DNA from 4 places in the Actinomadura sp. NPDC048021 genome. Region 1 is predicted to be linked to each of the others. Evidence: riboswitches for the same ligand, from Rfam matches in the RefSeq annotation. Region 1 holds a riboswitch; each other region holds the start of a gene.
What was found. Region 1 has a riboswitch for cyclic di-AMP ahead of AB0C87_RS08130 (NlpC/P60 family protein). Riboswitches for the same ligand answer to the same signal wherever they lie in the genome.
Positions count from the first base shown of each region.

Region 2: another riboswitch for cyclic di-AMP. It lies ahead of AB0C87_RS22100 (CHAP domain-containing protein); the one in region 1 lies ahead of AB0C87_RS08130 (NlpC/P60 family protein).
Region 3: another riboswitch for cyclic di-AMP. It lies ahead of AB0C87_RS40175 (CHAP domain-containing protein); the one in region 1 lies ahead of AB0C87_RS08130 (NlpC/P60 family protein).
Region 4: another riboswitch for cyclic di-AMP. It lies ahead of AB0C87_RS15255 (CHAP domain-containing protein); the one in region 1 lies ahead of AB0C87_RS08130 (NlpC/P60 family protein).

Region 1 is NZ_JBEZJQ010000003.1:498,215-502,417, reverse strand. It holds gene AB0C87_RS08145 (RDD family protein) at 1-569, opposite strand, end outside; gene AB0C87_RS08140 (RDD family protein) at 577-1,392, opposite strand; gene AB0C87_RS08135 (amino-acid N-acetyltransferase) at 1,398-1,925, opposite strand; cyclic di-AMP (ydaO/yuaA leader) riboswitch at 2,190-2,397, shown strand; gene AB0C87_RS08130 (NlpC/P60 family protein) at 2,401-3,396, shown strand; gene AB0C87_RS08125 (LuxR C-terminal-related transcriptional regulator) at 3,700-3,930, opposite strand.
Region 2 is NZ_JBEZJQ010000013.1:19,239-23,441, reverse strand. It holds gene AB0C87_RS22105 (hypothetical protein) at 1-1,242, opposite strand, end outside; gene AB0C87_RS22100 (CHAP domain-containing protein) at 1,282-2,115, opposite strand; cyclic di-AMP (ydaO/yuaA leader) riboswitch at 2,125-2,264, opposite strand; cyclic di-AMP (ydaO/yuaA leader) riboswitch at 2,417-2,615, opposite strand; gene AB0C87_RS22095 (NlpC/P60 family protein) at 3,111-4,064, opposite strand.
Region 3 is NZ_JBEZJQ010000040.1:48,859-53,061, reverse strand. It holds gene AB0C87_RS40180 (CDP-glycerol glycerophosphotransferase family protein) at 1-689, opposite strand, end outside; gene AB0C87_RS40175 (CHAP domain-containing protein) at 894-1,661, opposite strand; cyclic di-AMP (ydaO/yuaA leader) riboswitch at 1,673-1,826, opposite strand; gene AB0C87_RS40170 (SpoIIE family protein phosphatase) at 2,295-4,187, opposite strand.
Region 4 is NZ_JBEZJQ010000008.1:79,381-83,583, reverse strand. It holds gene AB0C87_RS15265 (haloacid dehalogenase type II) at 1-402, opposite strand, end outside; gene AB0C87_RS15260 (hypothetical protein) at 539-1,261, opposite strand; gene AB0C87_RS15255 (CHAP domain-containing protein) at 1,454-2,131, opposite strand; cyclic di-AMP (ydaO/yuaA leader) riboswitch at 2,146-2,296, opposite strand; gene AB0C87_RS15250 (DsbA family protein) at 2,630-3,256, opposite strand; gene AB0C87_RS15245 (TetR/AcrR family transcriptional regulator) at 3,370-3,969, shown strand; gene AB0C87_RS15240 (LysE family translocator) at 4,065-4,203, opposite strand, start outside.

The DNA.
Region 1 (4,203 bases):
CTGTCATGAACAGCCTGGCGGCGACTGCCCTCGAACAGGACCCCCGCGTTCACGACCCAGAAGACGCTCGCGAGCAGACCGAGTACCGGAATCGGACGCAGCCCGATCGGCACCGAATAGACGGCGGCCCGCAGAACGCAGCGCAGAACGTCCGGGCGCGTGGACGCGTCCACGACCTCAGCACCGTTGGGAGCGGCGGCCTCCGCAGGCTCGGGGGCCGCCACGGGCACGAAACCCGGCACGGACACGGGAAGGGCCGACACGTCGCCGAGACCGGTGCTCCCGCCCGCTCCGCCGCTCCCCTCTGGCGACGCTTCAGGGGCCTCCTGAGCCGTCGCAGCGACCACCTCGATGCCCGCGACGCGCTTGCCGAGCGTCCGGCCCCAGAGGGCGAGCTGGACCGCCTCGTACAGCAGCATGCATCCGGCCACGGCGGACGGGGCGATGACGTCCGCCGTGTGCCCGGACACTAGTTCGCGGACGACGAGAACGACGGGAACTCCGACGACGAGCGTGTCGACGACGCGTGCCAGGAGCCTCTGCCCCGGCTCGGCGAGCGTTGCCGCCATCGTGGCCTTAGCCCGCGTACTCGGAGTACTCGGAGTCGTCATATCCGACCCGCTCGTCGATGACGAGCGTGCCGGCGAAGCGATCGTGCAGCGACTGGTGCAGAGGCTGATCCCAGATCGCCCACAGGTAGGCCATCAGGGCGCCCGCCCAGACCAGCACCATCCCGTACGCGGCGTAGTCCCACACCATCACCGCCAGGACGAGGAAGAAGAACACGCCGAGCTGGTAACCGACGTGGGTGATCCCGGCACGCCAGACAGCCTGCGTCGTGGTGATCGGGGTGCCCGCGGGCCTCGCCTGAACGACCCCCAGGCCCAGAACACGCTTCCCCAGCGTCCGTCCCCACATGGACAACTGCACGGCCTCATAGATGAACGGCAGCACAGACAGGACACAGAAGAGGGTGAAGATGATGGGCCAGTTCCACACACCGCCCTCGTCCTCCGTCTTGCTGCCCGGCTTGCCCAGACCGAACGCGCCGATCGTCACCGGCAGGACGAGTGCGAACCCGAAGACCGCGACGAGCGCGTTGTCGATGATTCGCGCGCCCGCCCTACGGTGAATGGGCGCCAGCGCCACGTCACCGCCGCCGTCGTAGGAACCGCCGCCGTCGTACGAGCCGTAGTCCTCGTAGGCGGGCTGCTGGTTCCACTGCTGCTGCTGCGTCTGCCACTGCTGCTGGGGCTGCTGTTCCCACTGCTGCTGCGAAGACGGCTGCTGTGGTTGCTGCCACTGAGAACCTTGGTACGGAGGGGGCGGGCCGTAGGAACCCTGCCCCTGCTGGGGCTGGTAAGGCCGCCCGCGGTGGGGGGAATCGCTCATTCGGGTCAGTCCTCCAGGCGAAGCAACATCCGGGTGTTGCCCAACGTATTCGGCTTGACCCGGTCGAGGTCCAAGAACTCTGCCACGCCTTCGTCGTAGGAGCGGAGAAGTTCCTCGTACACCTCTGGCGACACCGGAGTCCCCAGGATCTGCTGGAAGCCGTGGCGAGCGAAGAACTCCACCTCGAAGGTAAGGCAAAACACCCGGCGGACGCCGAGTTCTCGCGCGTTCTCCAGGAGGCGGGTCACGATGCGGTGCCCGATTCCCCGTCCGCCGCATCCCTTGTCCACGGCGACCGAGCGGACCTCCGCGAGGTCCTCCCACATGACATGGAGCGCGCCGCAGCCGATGATCGGCCCGGGCGTCCCGTGCTGCACGTCCTCGGCGACCCAGAACTCCTGGACGTCCTCGTACAGCTTGACCGTCGTCTTCTTCAGCAGGCGACGCCCCGACCCGGCGTACAGGTCGACGAGCCTGCGGATCTCCTGGACGTCGGCGGTACGGGCACGCCGGATCACGACTTCCACAAACAGGCGAGATTATCGAACGCCGCAGCGCACCAGGGCACGCCCTCCCACCCTTCCGCGCCGGGCGGCGCGCGCTACTGACTAGATAAAAGGGGCCAGGTACTGCCAGGGGTCGTCCGAGAGGGGGGCCACAACACCGCGCGCGGGACGCGTCCGCCCGGCGTTCTCCTCGTTCACCGCGCCGCGTGACCTGCGAATTCGCATGTTCTGGTTGGCATCCAATGCGGGGTCCGTTAGTGTCCTGCGCTGACGTCGGCCCACCGCAGGACGGGGGCCGATCCGCCGAGTCCCCCGGGTCGCAACCAGCTGCCCGAGGAGCCGGGGACCCACTTTCGGAGCGTTTCGGGAGATCTCCCTGAGCGACCGAATGCGAGGGGTGAATCCGCGACCGCGGGCGATCGGTTCGCTCACGGGCGCGGACGGGCTGCTCCGGCCCCGACCCGTCAGCTGACCCGGTAGGCGGCTGAGGAGAGGAGTATTCGTGAAGCGATCGCGGCATGCTTCCCTTTCACGCTTCCGGGGGCGCGCGACCATCGTGGTCGGCGCGCTCGCCGTCGTTTCGGCCGCTCCGCACGCGATCGCCCCGCAGACGATCGCCGTCGCGCACGCCGACCCCGAGCCCTCCGCCAAGGAGCTGAGGACGAAGGCGCTCAAGCTCGCCGACCAGCTGGAGCAGCTCACCGAGCAGTACAACGGGCTCAAGGTCAGGCTCGCCCAGTCGCAGCGCGCCGCCAAGGTCGCCACGGAGAACGCCAAGCGGCAGGAGAAGACGCTGGAGACGCTCCGCCAGAAGGTCGGATCCCTCGCGGCGACGAGCTACATGCAGGGCGGCTCCGACCCCACGGTGTCGTTCGTCGCCTCCCAGGACCCCCAGTCCGTCCTCGACCAGGCCGCGACCCTCCACTACTTCGCCAAGCAGGACAGCACCCAGGTGCTCGGGCTGATGCAGGCCATGCAGTCCGCTCAGCGGGCCCGCAAGTCGGCCGAGGCCCGCGCCAAGCAGGTGAAGGAACTGAAGACGCAGCTCGACTCGCAGCGCACGAAGATCACCGACGCCTACGAGAAGATCCGCGGCAAGCTCGTCGACAAGGACCCGACCCAGCTCGCCAAGCTCCCCGTCATCGGCACCGGCAAGGCGGCGCAGGCGCTCCGCTACGCGATGAGCAAGATCGGCCGCCCGTACGTGTGGGGCGCCGCCGGTCCGACCACCTTCGACTGCTCCGGCCTCACGATGTGGGCTTACAAGCAGGTCGGCATCAACCTGCCGCACTACACCGGCAGCCAGTGGAACGCCGGAACGCACGTGTCGCGCAGTGAGCTCCAGCCGGGCGACCTCGTCTTCTTCTACGCCGACCTGCACCACATGGGGATCTACGTCGGCGGCGGCAAGATGCTGCACGCCCCGCACACCGGCGACGTCGTGAAGATCGCCTCCATGGACGGGCGCCCCTTCGCCGGCGGCGTCCGCGTCGCCTAGAACTCCGCCGTCGCGCGACCGGCCAGTCCGGTCAACGCATGGCGTGCCGGCCGACCGCGGTGTCGAGTGACGCATCGCCACGGCGTAGGCCGGTCAGTCTGGTCGTGAGGGATGAAGCCTGCCGGAGATCAGGGCGGGTCAGGTGGCCTGTCAGGCCCGAACGCCGTCCGCGGCGACGCCTCCTGCAGGGACCTACCTGCCAGGGCGCGGGCGCCGCCGCTGCGGGGGTGGACGGAATTCGGATCAACCGCCGTTTCTCCGGGTGACGCTCGCCGTCCCCTGGCGAGCGTCGGGGGTGCCTCGCTAGATGAGCTGCCTCCGGGCCGCCCACACCACGGCCTCGATAGGGGTGTTGACCTCCAGCCGGTCGCAGATCGTCCGCAGCCGGCGCCGCAAGGTCCGAGCGCTCAGTTCCAGCTTGCGTGCCGCCACATCGGCGGTGACACCGCTGGCGATCTGGGCGAGCAGCCGGATCTCTTCCTCGCTCAGCCCGAAATCGTCGGTGCCACGACGTGCGAGTGTGGCTGTTTCCACTCCGTCCTCCCTCGTCCGTGGTGATGACCGCGGGGATGCAGCCGTCCGCTGCACAGGCACGGGTTGGGCCTCGATCTGTACGCGCGTTGGGTTGCCGGGTCCGGACCCTTCCGGACTTAGATCATCGGGTTCCTTTTCTGTCTCGCGCGCTTGGCCGGAGGTGGCCGCGTGGCCGATTGCGGGGGTGTACGGGGGAACTCCGGGTGACGATTCACTCGTTGGCCTGCCGAGAAAGACGGGATGTGATCGCCAGCCATCCGCCCGTCCCCTCTC
Region 2 (4,203 bases), on a different contig from region 1:
GTCGCGCCACAGTGCGGTGAAGCGCTCCCGCGTCAGGCCGAGCACGTCGCGCAGCGCCGCGGCCTCCGGGGCGCGCCCGGCGGCCCGGTAGAGCCGCACCAGCGCCGCTTCACCGTACCGGTCGGCGACCATCCGGCAGGCGAGCCAGGCCTCCTGGTAGGCCTGGGAGAGGCGGGGGGAGCCGCCGGCGAACGCGTCGGCGGAGGGCAGCGCGGAGGGCGTGCGCCCGGCGGAGACCTCGCGGCGCAGCTCGCCCGCCGCCGACCGGGTGCTGATCTTGACGCGCCGGTAGCCGACGTAGTCCGCGAAGCCCTCGATCAGCCACAGCGGGGTGCGCCCGTCGCGGGCGCCGCCGGTGGCGACGTGGGTCAGCTCGTGGGCGAGGACGACGTCGCGGCCCAGCTCGTTGAGGCGGCCGAAGGTGCCGGGGGAGACGATGACGCGGTCCTCGCCGCGACCGCCCCCGGCGGCCGGGGCGACGGCGGCGAGCGCGGCGATCTGGCCGAGGCTCTGCCCGGGGCCGGCGAGCGCGGAGGCGACGGTCGCGTCGGCGGGGACGAGCGCGACGACCCGCCGCGCCCACCCCGTGCCGACCACGGACGTCACGACCGGGACGGCCGCGTCCAGCCGCCGGGCGATGCCGTCGAGGCCGGCGCCGTCGCCGACGACCAGGCTCGTGCGGCCCCTGACCACCGTCAGGGGGCCGCAGTCCCAGATGTCGGTGTCGTCGGCGAGGCCGCGGGACGTCCCGTCGCCGACGATCGTCCACGCCCCGCCCCGCGGGGCCAGCGTGAGGTAGCGGGTGCGGGCCACGTCGCTCCGGTCGAAGCCGCGCAGCCTGTAGCGCGCCTCGACGCGGACGACGGCGGTCTCGCCGTCCACGGTCTCGACGCGGACGACGCGCTCCCGCCAGCCTTCCAGGGGAAGCTTCCGGAGATTCCCGTACATGCGGGACTGGGTGTCCTGGAAGGCGGCGGGGGCGTTGCCCACCGTGGCGAGGAACGCCATGCGGTCGCCTTGGCGGACGGCCGCGGCGCGATTGGCGAGGACGGCGGAGGCCAGGGAGGGATTGAACGTCCCGGCGGACGGGGAGCCGGGAGCACGGGCGCCCGCCGCCCGGCCGCCGGAGCGCGAGCCCGCCAGGCCGGCGCCTCCGGCGAGGAGGACGGCGACCCCGCCCGCGCCGAGGGCGAGGACCCTGCGCCGCGTGACGGGGGCGTCCTGCCCGGGGCCTTCCTCCATGGGCGCGATCCTATGCAGGGCGCGGGGCGTGGGGCGCCGTCACGACCGGTAGTCCGGGTAGCCGTAGCCGACGACGACGTCTGTGGAACGTTCCTTTATCCGGACGGCGTTGTCGGTGTTGCCCTCGACGGTCTCGATCGTGCCATCGTCGATCTTCTTGACCACCATGCCGACGTGCTCGATGTCGTCGACGGACTCACTGCCGCCCCACGAGAAGAACACGATCGCGCCGGGCCTCGGCTCGTTGCCCCAGCGGCCGTGCTCCTGGAACCAGCGGGCGTGGGCGACCGTCCAGGCGTCGCTGCCGACCTGGTCGCTGAAGCCGATCTGCTCGCCCACCCAGGAGACGAACATGTCGCACCAGTTCGCGTCGCCGTAGCCGCTGAGGGAGCCGCCGTCGCGCGCGAGGGTCTCCCGCGCGCGGGACGTGGCCATGTACCAGTCCTGGAACTTGGTCTCGCCGCCGCCGTCCTCCTCGACGCCGACCTGCGAGCGGGCGAGCTCGATGGCCTGCGCGGCGGTGGGGCGCGACTTCGCGACGGTCTTCGGGGCGGCCTTCTCGGAGGTCTCCGCCTTCGGCTGCTCGGGCTGGTCCTTCTTCGCCGGAGCCTTCGAGCCGGTCGTCTTGCGCTCGTCCTCGGCACGGCGCCCGGGCGGGCCGCCGTGCGCCGTCAGGCCGGGGGCGAGGTCGGCCGCGGCGGCGGCCCTCACCGGGGTGGAGCCGAACGGCAGGACCGACGCCTGCGCGGTGGCGGCGGCGGTGCCCAGCACGGCGGCGCCGACGATCACGCCGCCGGTCGTCCGCCAGGTCAGGGACAGGGGGTTCGGCTTGCGGTGCCTGCCGTGGGTCTTCTTGCAGTGCGCGCGTGGCACGGGGGGATCTCCTCGACTTCCATGCCGCCTACCGGGTTAGCTGACGGGTTCGGGCGTGGAAGCCGCCCTACGGCCCGCGAAGGCAGGCCGATTCACCCCGAAAAGGACGCAGTGGGTCCCCGGTTCCGCGGTGGACGCGCATGCGGGGCACGGCGGTCCGCGGACTCGGCGGTGACGTGCCCGGGGGCGGGCACGCCGGTTCTGAATGGGGAATCTCGGCGGGCGTGGACGCCCGCGGAGTGCAGGGGGTGGGGGCGTGGCCGCGTGGCGGCCACGCCCCAGGTAACGCTGCGGGATTCACTCCTTCTCTTCCAGACGCCTACCGGGTTAGCTGACGGGTTCGGGCGTGGAAGTGGCCCTACGGCGGCTCTCACCGGACTGCCGGGAGAGACGCGCCGATTCACCCCGGGTGCCGGAATGCCCGTCCGGAGAGTTCCTCCGGACTCCGGCGCAGATGGGTCCCCGGTTCCGCGCTGAGGCGGATTCGGCGCTGCCGCTGCGATCCTGGGGGCGAGATGGGGCCCGGCGCGGGACCTGTCTCCCGCGTGCGAACGAGCGGCGCCTTGTGTTGTGGACGGACGGCGGCCCGTCTCCGGGGACCGTCCGGGGCCTGCCCCGTGTACGCCACCGCGGCTGCGCGCTCAGCGCCATGCACGCTGCGGGCGTGCGCACGGTGGACGGGGTCGGCCGGGTCTGCGACGAGACCGTGCGGCGCCTTCGGGCGCCGCGGGACGGCACGTGGGGCGTGCCGCCTGGGGGGAGCGGCGCGTGGCTCGCGCCGCCGTCACGCGGGTGCTGGATGCGCCGCGTGGGGCCGGGGCGCCAGGTGGGCGCCGCGGGTCCACGGCGTCTGGAGGGCGCCGTGAGTGGTGCAAAGGTACCAAAACCCCAAAAGAAGGCAAACCCCCCCAAAATCAACAACGGACCAGGTCAAGCCTGGTCCGTTGTCGATGGAGGTCCCGTGACGCCCGTGGAGCAGGGGGTCAGGCGGTGCGTCAGGGGCGCCCGGCGCCGTAGAAGTTGCTCTTGTAGTAGCCGGAGCTGATGTCGCTGATCTTGACGACGTCGCCGGTGTGCGGGGCGTGGATCATCTTGCCGCCGCCCACGTAGAGGCCGACGTGGCCGAGGTTGCTGAAGAACACCAGATCACCGGGCTGCATGTTGTTCCAGGCGACCCGCTTGGAGCTGGTGTAGGCGTACTGGGTGTTGGTGGTGCGGGTGATGCTGACGCCCGCGGCGGCCCAGGCCTTCATGGTCAGACCGGAGCAGTCGTAGGAGTCCGGGCCCTCGGCGCCGTAGGAGTAGGGCTTGCCGAGCTGCGCGTAGGCGAAGTTGAGCGCCGTGCGGGCCGGGCCGCTCGCCGGGCCGTTGTAGGTGCCGCCCGTGGGGCCGCCGCCGCCCGGGCGGGAGGGCGTGCTCCCGCCGCCGAGCCGGCGCACGAGCGCCTTCTGCTTCTGCACCTGCTTGTCGAGGTCCTGCTTCTGCTTCTTCAGCTCGTCCTGCTTGGACTTCACCTCGTCGTAGGCGGCCTTCGCCTGGGACTGCTCGCGGCGGAGCCGCTGGGCGGTCGCGAGGAACTGGGTGAGCTGGGAGCTCCGCTCGTGCGACAGGTGCGAGAAGACGGCGGCCTGGTCGAGGATCGACTGCGGGTCGTTGCTGCCGACGAAGCCGGTGACGTCGGCCGAGTCACCGTTCTTGTAGGCGGTGGCCGCCATCTGCGCGATCTTGGACCGCTGCTCCTCGAAGTCGGCCTGCTCCTGCTTGCTCGCCTTGGTCGCGGCGTCGAACTTCTTCTTGGCGACCTTGAGCTTCTCGCGGTTCTGGTTGAACTGCTCGACCTTCTGGTCCATCTTCTCGTTGAGCTTGTCGAGCGTCTTCTGGGCCTGCGCCCGGGTCGGCTTGGGCTCGGCGTGCGCCACCACCGGGGAGCAGGTCAGGGAGACCGCCACGGTCAGTCCGGCGACGGCCGCCAGGCGACGGCGGAGGCCTGTGCCCGCAGAGCCCGCCCCGCGGCCAGGCCGCTGCGCCGGTGCCCCGATGTGATCATTGGCCACGGTCGGTTTCGCCCCTCTCGTCCACGACGTCAGC
Region 3 (4,203 bases), on a different contig from region 1:
TTGGAGATCGACGGCGCCCGCGTCCGCTCCTTGACCAGCCAGTTGTAGACGCGGTGCGGGATCAGGGCGGTCCGCCCCGCCTCCAGGTAGGCCTCGGCGGTGAACAGCAGGTCCTCGTAGTGCAGCCGCTCGACGAACCGCAGGCCGTGCTCCTCCAGGAAGCCGCGGCGGTAGGCCTTGTTGGTCGAGAGGGTGTCGTAGAGAAGATCGGGTCTCTCGCTCAGCGACCCGTAGACCGCGCTGTGCCGGTAGAGCCACGGGTACCAGGGGCGGATCCGCCCTTTGGCGCCCTCGGGCAGGTCGAGGAAGATCCGGTCGCAGAGCCCCGAGACCACGTCGGCGCCGGTGTCCTCGGCGGCGGCGAGGAGGTTGAGGCAGGCGTGCCGGTCCAGCAGGTCGTCGCTGTCGAGGAACATCACGTACCGGCCGGTGGACTCCTCGATCCCGGTGTTGCGGGGACGGCCGCAGCCGCCGGAGTTGGCCGGCAGGTGGACGGCCCGGACCCGCCCCGGATGGGCCGCGGCGAGCCGGTCGGCGGCCTCGCCCGTCCCGTCGGTGCTCGCGTCGTCGACGATCACCGTCTCGACGCCGCCCAGCGACTGCGCCAGCGTCGAGGCCACCGCCCGCGGAAGCCTGCGGGCGTCGTTGTAGGCGATCACCACCACGCTGACATCCGGGCGCACCGCCATGGGCATCCCCCTCCGCAGACTCCGGCGTGCTGGATTCCTTTCCAGGAACTCCGCACTGAGGTCCAAGAGGGATCAAAGGCTGTCAACGCTTAGCATTACCCACCGTCACCGGAGGGTTTGGGCACAACACCCGGAACGCCAGAAGGCGCCCGGCCTGAGGCCGGGCGCCTTCGCGAGGCGCGCACCTTCTCGGGACGCGTCGGATCAGCGGGCGTAGTCGGGGTAGCCGTAGCCGACGACCTGCGACTTCTCGCGGACCTTCTTCTGCACCGCGTTGTCGGTGTTGCCCTCGACGGTGGTGATGCTGCCGTCGCCGTTGTCCTTGACGACGATGCCGACGTGGTCGATGTCACCGATGCCGGCCTTGGAGCCGTCCTGCCAGTCGAAGAACACCACGGCGCCCGGCCTGGCCTTGTGGCCCCAGCGGTCGGTCTGCTTGAACCAGCTGGCGTGCTGGACGGTGTAGGCGTCCCAGCCCATGTTCTTGACGCCGGTCTGGGCGCCGAGCCAGGAGACGAACATGTTGCACCACTGGGCGCCGTTGTACTCCTTGACCGAGAAGCCGCCGTCGCGCTTGGCGGTGGCCTTCGCGTGCGGAGTCGAGATGTACCACTTGTGGTACTTGGTCTGACCGCCCTTGCCCTCGTGGACGCCGACCTGCGACTCCGCGAGCTTGATCACTTCGGCGGGCTTGACCGCGTGCGGGGGGACCTTGAAGCCCTCGCGCCGCGCCTCGGCGACGGCGTTCTCGGCCTTCACCGTCTTGGCTTGGGAGGGCTGGTGAGCGGCGGTCCCCTGCTCGGAGACCACCGCCGCCTGGGCGGAGGTCTCGGCGGCCGCGCGGCCGCCGGCGAGGGGGTTGACCACCGAGAGCCCGACCGCGCCCGCCAGGACCGCGCCCACGGCGACGCCGACGGCCTTGTCCTCGGGGGTGAGGCGGTTGAGCGAAAGTCGATCGAAAAGACCGGACATGCAGGGAATCTCCTTGTCTTCCATGGCGCCTACCGGGTTAGCTGACGGATTCGGGCATGGAAGCAGCCCTACGGCGCGACTCTCGGGCGCGCCGATTCACCCCAGAAACGTGGGTCCCCGGCTCCGCTCCGGTCACCGACCGGACGGACTCGGCCTCGCACCGCGGGAGCGGTGCAGGTATACGGATGTTCTCTCTGGCAGATCTTGATGAGGGGGCGCGCGTCGATTGGCGCGCATCGCGTGCGGATACCGCTCCGCGATCCTCGGCCGCGCATGGTGCGGCCGGTGGCAACGCATGGGACGCGCTGCGTGATTCGGGATCGAAGGTACCAACCTTCTCAAGAAAAGCAAACCAGGCATAAAGTAAAGTCTTGCCTGCTCAAAGCCCTCTCAAGAGACTCCCAACACCGGGGCGGCGCCCCCTCTTCCCGATCTTTCTCGAGAGGCGCCCAACCCCTTGCCCGCCTCCCTTACCGAGCCTTCGGGAAAAGGTAAAGAAGATCGAATAGGGGGCGTCGGACGGTCTCCGCCGAGGCGGCCCGCCACCCGGCCGCCCCGCCGGGTGAGGCGCACGTCACACTAGGTGATCTTCGCTGGCCAGGCGTGCCGTCCGTCACCGCGAGGCCCGGACGGTCACTCCACGTAAAGGGCGAACAGCGTGGTGTCGTCCGCCGCCCGGTCGTGCTCCATCCGCGCCAGCACCTCGTCCAGCACCCGGTCGGGACGCGTGGAGGAGTCCCGCAGGATGTGGGTCAGGCGGACGATCCGCTCGTCCAGGTCCGCGTCCCGGCGCTCCACCAGGCCGTCGGTGTAGAGGAAGAGCATGTCGCCCGACGTGAGCCCAGTGGTGATCGTCGTGTACTCCCAGCCGGGCATGGCGCCGAGCATCGGGTCGCGGACCACCTCCAGCGGGGTCGCCCGCCCGTCCCGGACCAGGATCGGCGGCGGATGGCCCGCGCACGTCCACTCCAGGACGTGCCGGGACGGGTCGTAGTGGGCGACGATGGCGGTGCCCGTCGCCGGCGGGTCCATGCCGCCGATCAGCTCGTTCAGCCAGCCGACCAGCCGCCCCGGGCGCTCCCCCGTGCAGGCGAGACCCAGCAGGCCGTTCCGGGTCCGCGCCATCGCCGCCGCCGCCGGCAGCCCGTGCCCGGCCGCGTCCCCGATCGCGAACATCGCCCGCCCGTCCTGGAGGGCCTTGGTCGCGAACCAGTCGCCCCCGATGCGGGCCGTGCTCTCCGCCGCCATGCTGCGGATCGAGGTGCACAGGCCCGGCAGCTGCTCGACCTCGTCCTCGTCCGGCAGGATGGCCCGCCGCAGGGTCACCGCCACGCGCCGCTCCTGGGCCGTCCGCGCCTGCTGGCGCAGCATCTGCCGCCGGGTCTCGGCCAGCGCGCGCTCCACCCCGCGCCGCCGGGTGATGTCCTGCGACACGATGTTGATCGAAACGGGCAGGCCGGACTCGCCCAGCACGGGCTCGGCGAACACCCACAGATGGCGGGGCGTCCCGTCATGGCTGATCACGCGGTGCTCCGCCTCGACCGGTTCACGCCGCGAGAACATGGTCTGGACGGCCTCCTCGACCAGCGGCAGGTCGTCGTCGGCCACGACCTTCGGCAGGTCGTGCGGCATCGGCGGCACCTCGTCGGAAGACAGGCCGTAGTTGGCCAGCATCTGCGGCGTCCAGTCCGCCTCCCCGGTGGCGAGGTCCCACTCCCCGAACCCGATCAGCGCGAGCCGCTCGACCCGCTCCAGCCGCCGCGCGATACGGTCCTCGGCCAGGTGGTACCGCCATGTGACGCAGATACCGGTAGGCACCCGCACGCATCGCACACTCATCCGCGACGAGCGGGACAGGCCCCGCTGAGCCGTCGAATACTGGATCGAGGAACGTTCCAAACGCATCCCGGACTCCAGCACCCCGACGTAGTCGTCGAACAGGCCGCTGAGCACCGCCCCCGGGTCCGTCCGCAGCAGCCGCAGTCCGGTCAGCTCCTCCCGGCCCCGCCCGAACATGTCCTTGGCGACGCCGTTGAGCTCCGCGAAAAGGAAGTCGACCACGCTGCCGTCCGGCCCCCGCACCGGGACCAGGTGGGCCGCCGAGTCGAGCGCCCCCTCCAGCACCGCCGTCGCCGCCGGGTCGTCGGGCACCCCCGCGAGGATCTCCGCGTCCCCCGCGGTGTCCTCGGCCGTCACCCGGCGCAGGACGTCCTCGGCCTCCGACAGGACCGCCTGGCGCTCCGCGGGCACCTCCTCGGCGCGCGGCGCCCTGCGCCCCGCCACCACGGCCCCCACCGGCCCGCCGCCGCCGTCCTTGACCAGCAGCGACGCCGCCTCGGCCATGTCGATGTCCAGATCGCGCGCGAGCCAGATCAGGTGCTGCAGGGCCTCGCCCGGCGGGACGCCGAGACGCCGGGCCAGCACGACCCGCGCCTCCGCCAGCACGGCCCGGTCGCGCGCCGCGCCCCGGAGGTCCTCCACGTCCGCGCCGGGCACCCCGGGCTGCGTGCCTTCCGCTTCCGCCAACCCCGTCCCCCGTTCG
Region 4 (4,203 bases), on a different contig from region 1:
GAACCCGCCGTTGGACAGCGCCGCCACCACGCGGCTCTCCCTCAGGCGTGCCAGGCCGTCCACCGAGTCGTCCCACGCGGGCAGGCGATGCCAGGCCCGGACGAGCCGCCGCCGTGCGGTCTCGTCGAAGGCGTCAGCAACGCCGTGCAGCTCCAGCAGCTCGTCCAGCGACTCCCGGTGCAGCGTGTCGAGGTACACCCACTCCCGCTCTCCGCTGCTGACCCGCTGCATGGACGGGAGGTACCGCTCACGCCATTCGTCGGCGAAGGCCTCGCCCTCCAACGCGACACCGCACTCCGCAGCGATCGCCGCCACCTGGCCGGCGACCCCTGTCCGCCAGTCGACGGTCGTCCCGAAGATGTCGCAGGTCACTACCTGGATCGCTCTGACGTCTAATCCCACTGGCACTCCCTCGCCCAGGAGCGCCCGGCTGGCGCCCCACCCCAGTCCTACCCCGGACGTGACAGACCCCGCCCTCGTCCGAAGACGGGAGCGGGGTCCGTGGTGAGGCCAGGAGGGGTCACCCGGTCGGGCCTGATCAGCCGAGGGGCTTCGGGGCGCCCTTCTTGCCGGCGCCGTGGCCCCAGGACAGGATCTCGTACTTGACGCCCTTCAGGTGGCCCGCCGAGGTGCCCGTGTCGTACTTGCTCCGCGGCTTCTTGCCGTCCACCAGGTGGCGGAAGGTGTAGGTGTCGAGGTCGAGCATGACGCCGCGGTGCGACGGCTCGCCCGGCCCGCGGTCCCCGACGAAGCCGGTGACGCTGCGCCCCTTGTAGGTGACCTTCACCTTGGTGTGCATGGGCCAGCTCGGGCTGGCGAACAGGCCCTTCTGCATCGGCTTGCCGCCCGCCGGGGCGCCCGTGTCGCCGTTCACGCCCGAGCCGTCGTCCCAGAAGTAGGACGCCTTGGTGCTGCCCGACAGGACGGCGTGGCGCTTCGGTGCGACCTTGGCGGTGCCGTGGTGGGTGGCCTTCGCGGCGGGCTGCCCCACCTGCTTCCCGGTCACCTGCTTTCCGGTCATCTGCTTTCCGGTGACCGGCTGTCCGGTCACCTTGTGCCCGCTCAGCTGTTGTCCGGTGACCAGCTGTCCGGTCATCTTGTGGCCGGTGACCTGCTGCCCGGCCACCTGCTGTCCGATGACCTTGTGCGACATCGGCTCGTCGGCCTGGGCCCCGTGGGAGGTCCCGGCCGCCACGCCCGCGGCCAGCAGGCCCGCGAGAGCGGTACCGATCAGGGCGGTGTCGATGGCTCGCTTCTGCATGTTCATCCTTTGCTCGGTGGTCCGGGGCGCCGGGTCACGGCTTCGGCTAGTCGGGGGCTCGCCGTTCGGGCATGACGGATCCGGCGCACGGCACGTGGGCGTGCTCGCGACGTGGGTGTGATCGCGGAGGGATGGAGAAGGGGGAGGCACCACTGGACGGTGCGGGGCAACGGGCCGCTCAGCGGCCCTGGCTCACCGGTACTGGGGGTAGCCGTAGCCGGCGACGGTGGACGTGTCGCGGACCTTCTTCTTCACCGCGTCACCGGTGTTGCCCTCGATGGTGTTGATGGTGCCGTCGTGGTTGTCCTTGACGACGATGCCGACGTGCTCGACACCCTTGATGCCCCCGCCGTTCCAGGCGAAGAAGACCACGGCGCCGGGCTTCGGGGTCTGGCCGAAGCGGCCGGTCTTCTTGAACCACTTGGCGTGGCTGACGGTGTAGGCGTCGGCGCCCATGCCCTTGGTGCCGGTGTGCTGGCCCAGCCAGGACACGAACATGTCGCACCAGGACTGGCCCTTGTAGACCGAGGCGCTCTTGGAACCGATGCGGTGGGCGTTCTGCTCGCCCAGCGGCGAGCCGACGTACCAGTCGTTGAACTTGCTGTTGCCCGAGGCGTCCTCGTGGGTGCCGATCTGCGTGCGGGCGAGCTTGATGACGTCCTGCGCGGAGGCGCCGGCGGTGGCGGTCTTCGCGCCGTTGGCGCCGGCCTGGGGCGCGGCGGCGACGTGCGCGGTGTTCGCGGGCTTGGTGTCCGCATGGGCGGACGGGGCCAGGGAGGCGAAGCCGAAAGCGCTCGCCAGGGAGAGGACGGCTCCGGCGGCGAAGCGGGTGCCCATGCGCTTGGTCAGGTCGAAAGTACGAGCGGTCATGCGAAGGTTCTCCTGAGGTCTTCCAGTCCGCCTACCGGGTTAGCTGTCGGGTTCGGGCATGGAAGTGGCCCTACCGCGACCCCGCGCAAGGCGGGAGTGCGGATTCACCCCGGTGTTTCGGTGGGTCCCCGGCTCCGCTCGGCCAGTGATCGGCGCTCTGCGGACTCGGCGGCGGACGTGCCTTGATCGGCCGTCCTGATGATCAGGGACTCGATGCGCCCGTCACGATCTGGTCGGGCGCTCCGGACGGGCTTTCCCGTCGGTCACACACCCACAACAGGTTCAAGCGGCCCCATATTTCGTCAAGCACACCCCAAAGACGCCGCTGACCTGTAAAGACTCCCCAAAGCGCCCTCAACGCAAGGGCTGCGGTCCAGTCAAGTCGGCCCAAGATTTCTGGTCGCCACCTCGCCCCAGCGGGAGACGATCACCCCCGAGCGCGCCCCCACCCGCGGGCTGGTCATCAAGGTGCCCAAGTTCACGACCGACCAGGACGCGTCATAGTCGCACCGGAGCCGGGCGCGGATGCGTGGTCCTGCTGGAGCGCCGGCGCGGTGAGTCGGCCCTCATCAACTCACCCCTCAGCGCGGCGAGTGACACGGCTCCGACCAGGACCGTCCCGTCGGGAAACCGGAAGACCGGCACTCGCGGGCCGGACACGCGAGCGGACCGAGCCGGTTCCGCGTGGGGCCGCTCGCCGTCCCACCTGACGCCGGTCGCGGACGCCAAGCCCCGCAGCACGTTGACGTCGCCGATGTCCAGACCGTCACTGAAGTAGGCGCGGTAAAGACGGGCGGTCATGTCCTCGGCGGTGCCGTGCGCGGCCGCCAGCGCGATGAGCCGGTGGGCGTCGGCCGTGCGGGCGGGCACGATCCGGTCGAGGTTCACCACCAGGCCGTCGACCGCCGCCGCCCGTGCGATCTGCTCGACCCGCGCGGTGAGCGCGAGAGGGAAATGGCCACGGCTCGGCGGCGGTTCCGCCGCGGAGCCCGCGGTCTGGTACGGCCTGAAGACGACCTCCAGTTCGCCGCCACCCGCACGGTGCTCCTCGGCGGCCCGCTGGAAGCGGGCGTAGCCGAGCGCCGACCAGACGCAGGCGATGTCGTGGGTGAACTCAACTTTCATGGGTTCGTCCTTCGATGGCGGCACGGATCGTTCCGTGCCGCCTCAGCATGCCCGCCGCCGCTCGCCGCGTCAATACGGAACGTTCCGTGCCGCCTGAGGGCTATGCTGTCCCCATGTCACCCAGACGTCCTGAGCGCCGAAGCGAAGAGGCCGCCAACGCCGTCATCAAGGCCGCCATGGACCTGTGCCAGGAGGTCGGGTACCGCAAGGTCAGCATCGAGGGCATCGCCGCCCGCGCCGGCGTCGGCAAGAACACGATCTACCGCTGGTGGCCGTCCAAGGCGGCCGTGCTGCTGGACGGCCTGCTGTCCACCTGGAAGATGGACGCGACCTTCCCCGACACCGGTGACTTCGTCGCGGACATCAAGACGCAGATGGCGGCGGCCTCGCGCATCCTCGGCGACCCGCACGTCTTCCCGCACTACCGCGCACTGATCGGCGAGGCCCAGCACGACCCGGACCTCCACCAGGCCTTGTGGGACAACTTCATCGGTCACCTGGCGGGCGCCGCGGCCGACCGCATCCGCGTAGCGCAGCGCAAGGGCCAGGTCCGCGCCGACGCCGACCCGGTCCTCGTCACCGAACTGCTCTACGGCGCCGCCTACTACCGCCGCCTGCTCACCCCGCGCACGGCCGACGCCGAGCACGTCAACGCCATCGTCGACCTCGCAATGACCGGCCTCGCCCCACCGGCCGACACCTCCACTCAGTAGCACGCCTCACCGCTTCTGGGCGCCCCTACAAATGCCGCCGCGCAGGTGCTCACGGTTTACGGCGGGCGAGCAGGGCCTGCAGATCTGACCGGCCCTCAGACACCTACTGCCACCGCGGCGCCCAGCGCCAGCAGGACGGCACCGGTGGTCATGCTGAGCCCCCGCAGGACGGTCGGCTGCGACACCAGTGCGCGCCCTCGGCTGACGGCCCAGGTGAGCAGCATGTACCAGGAG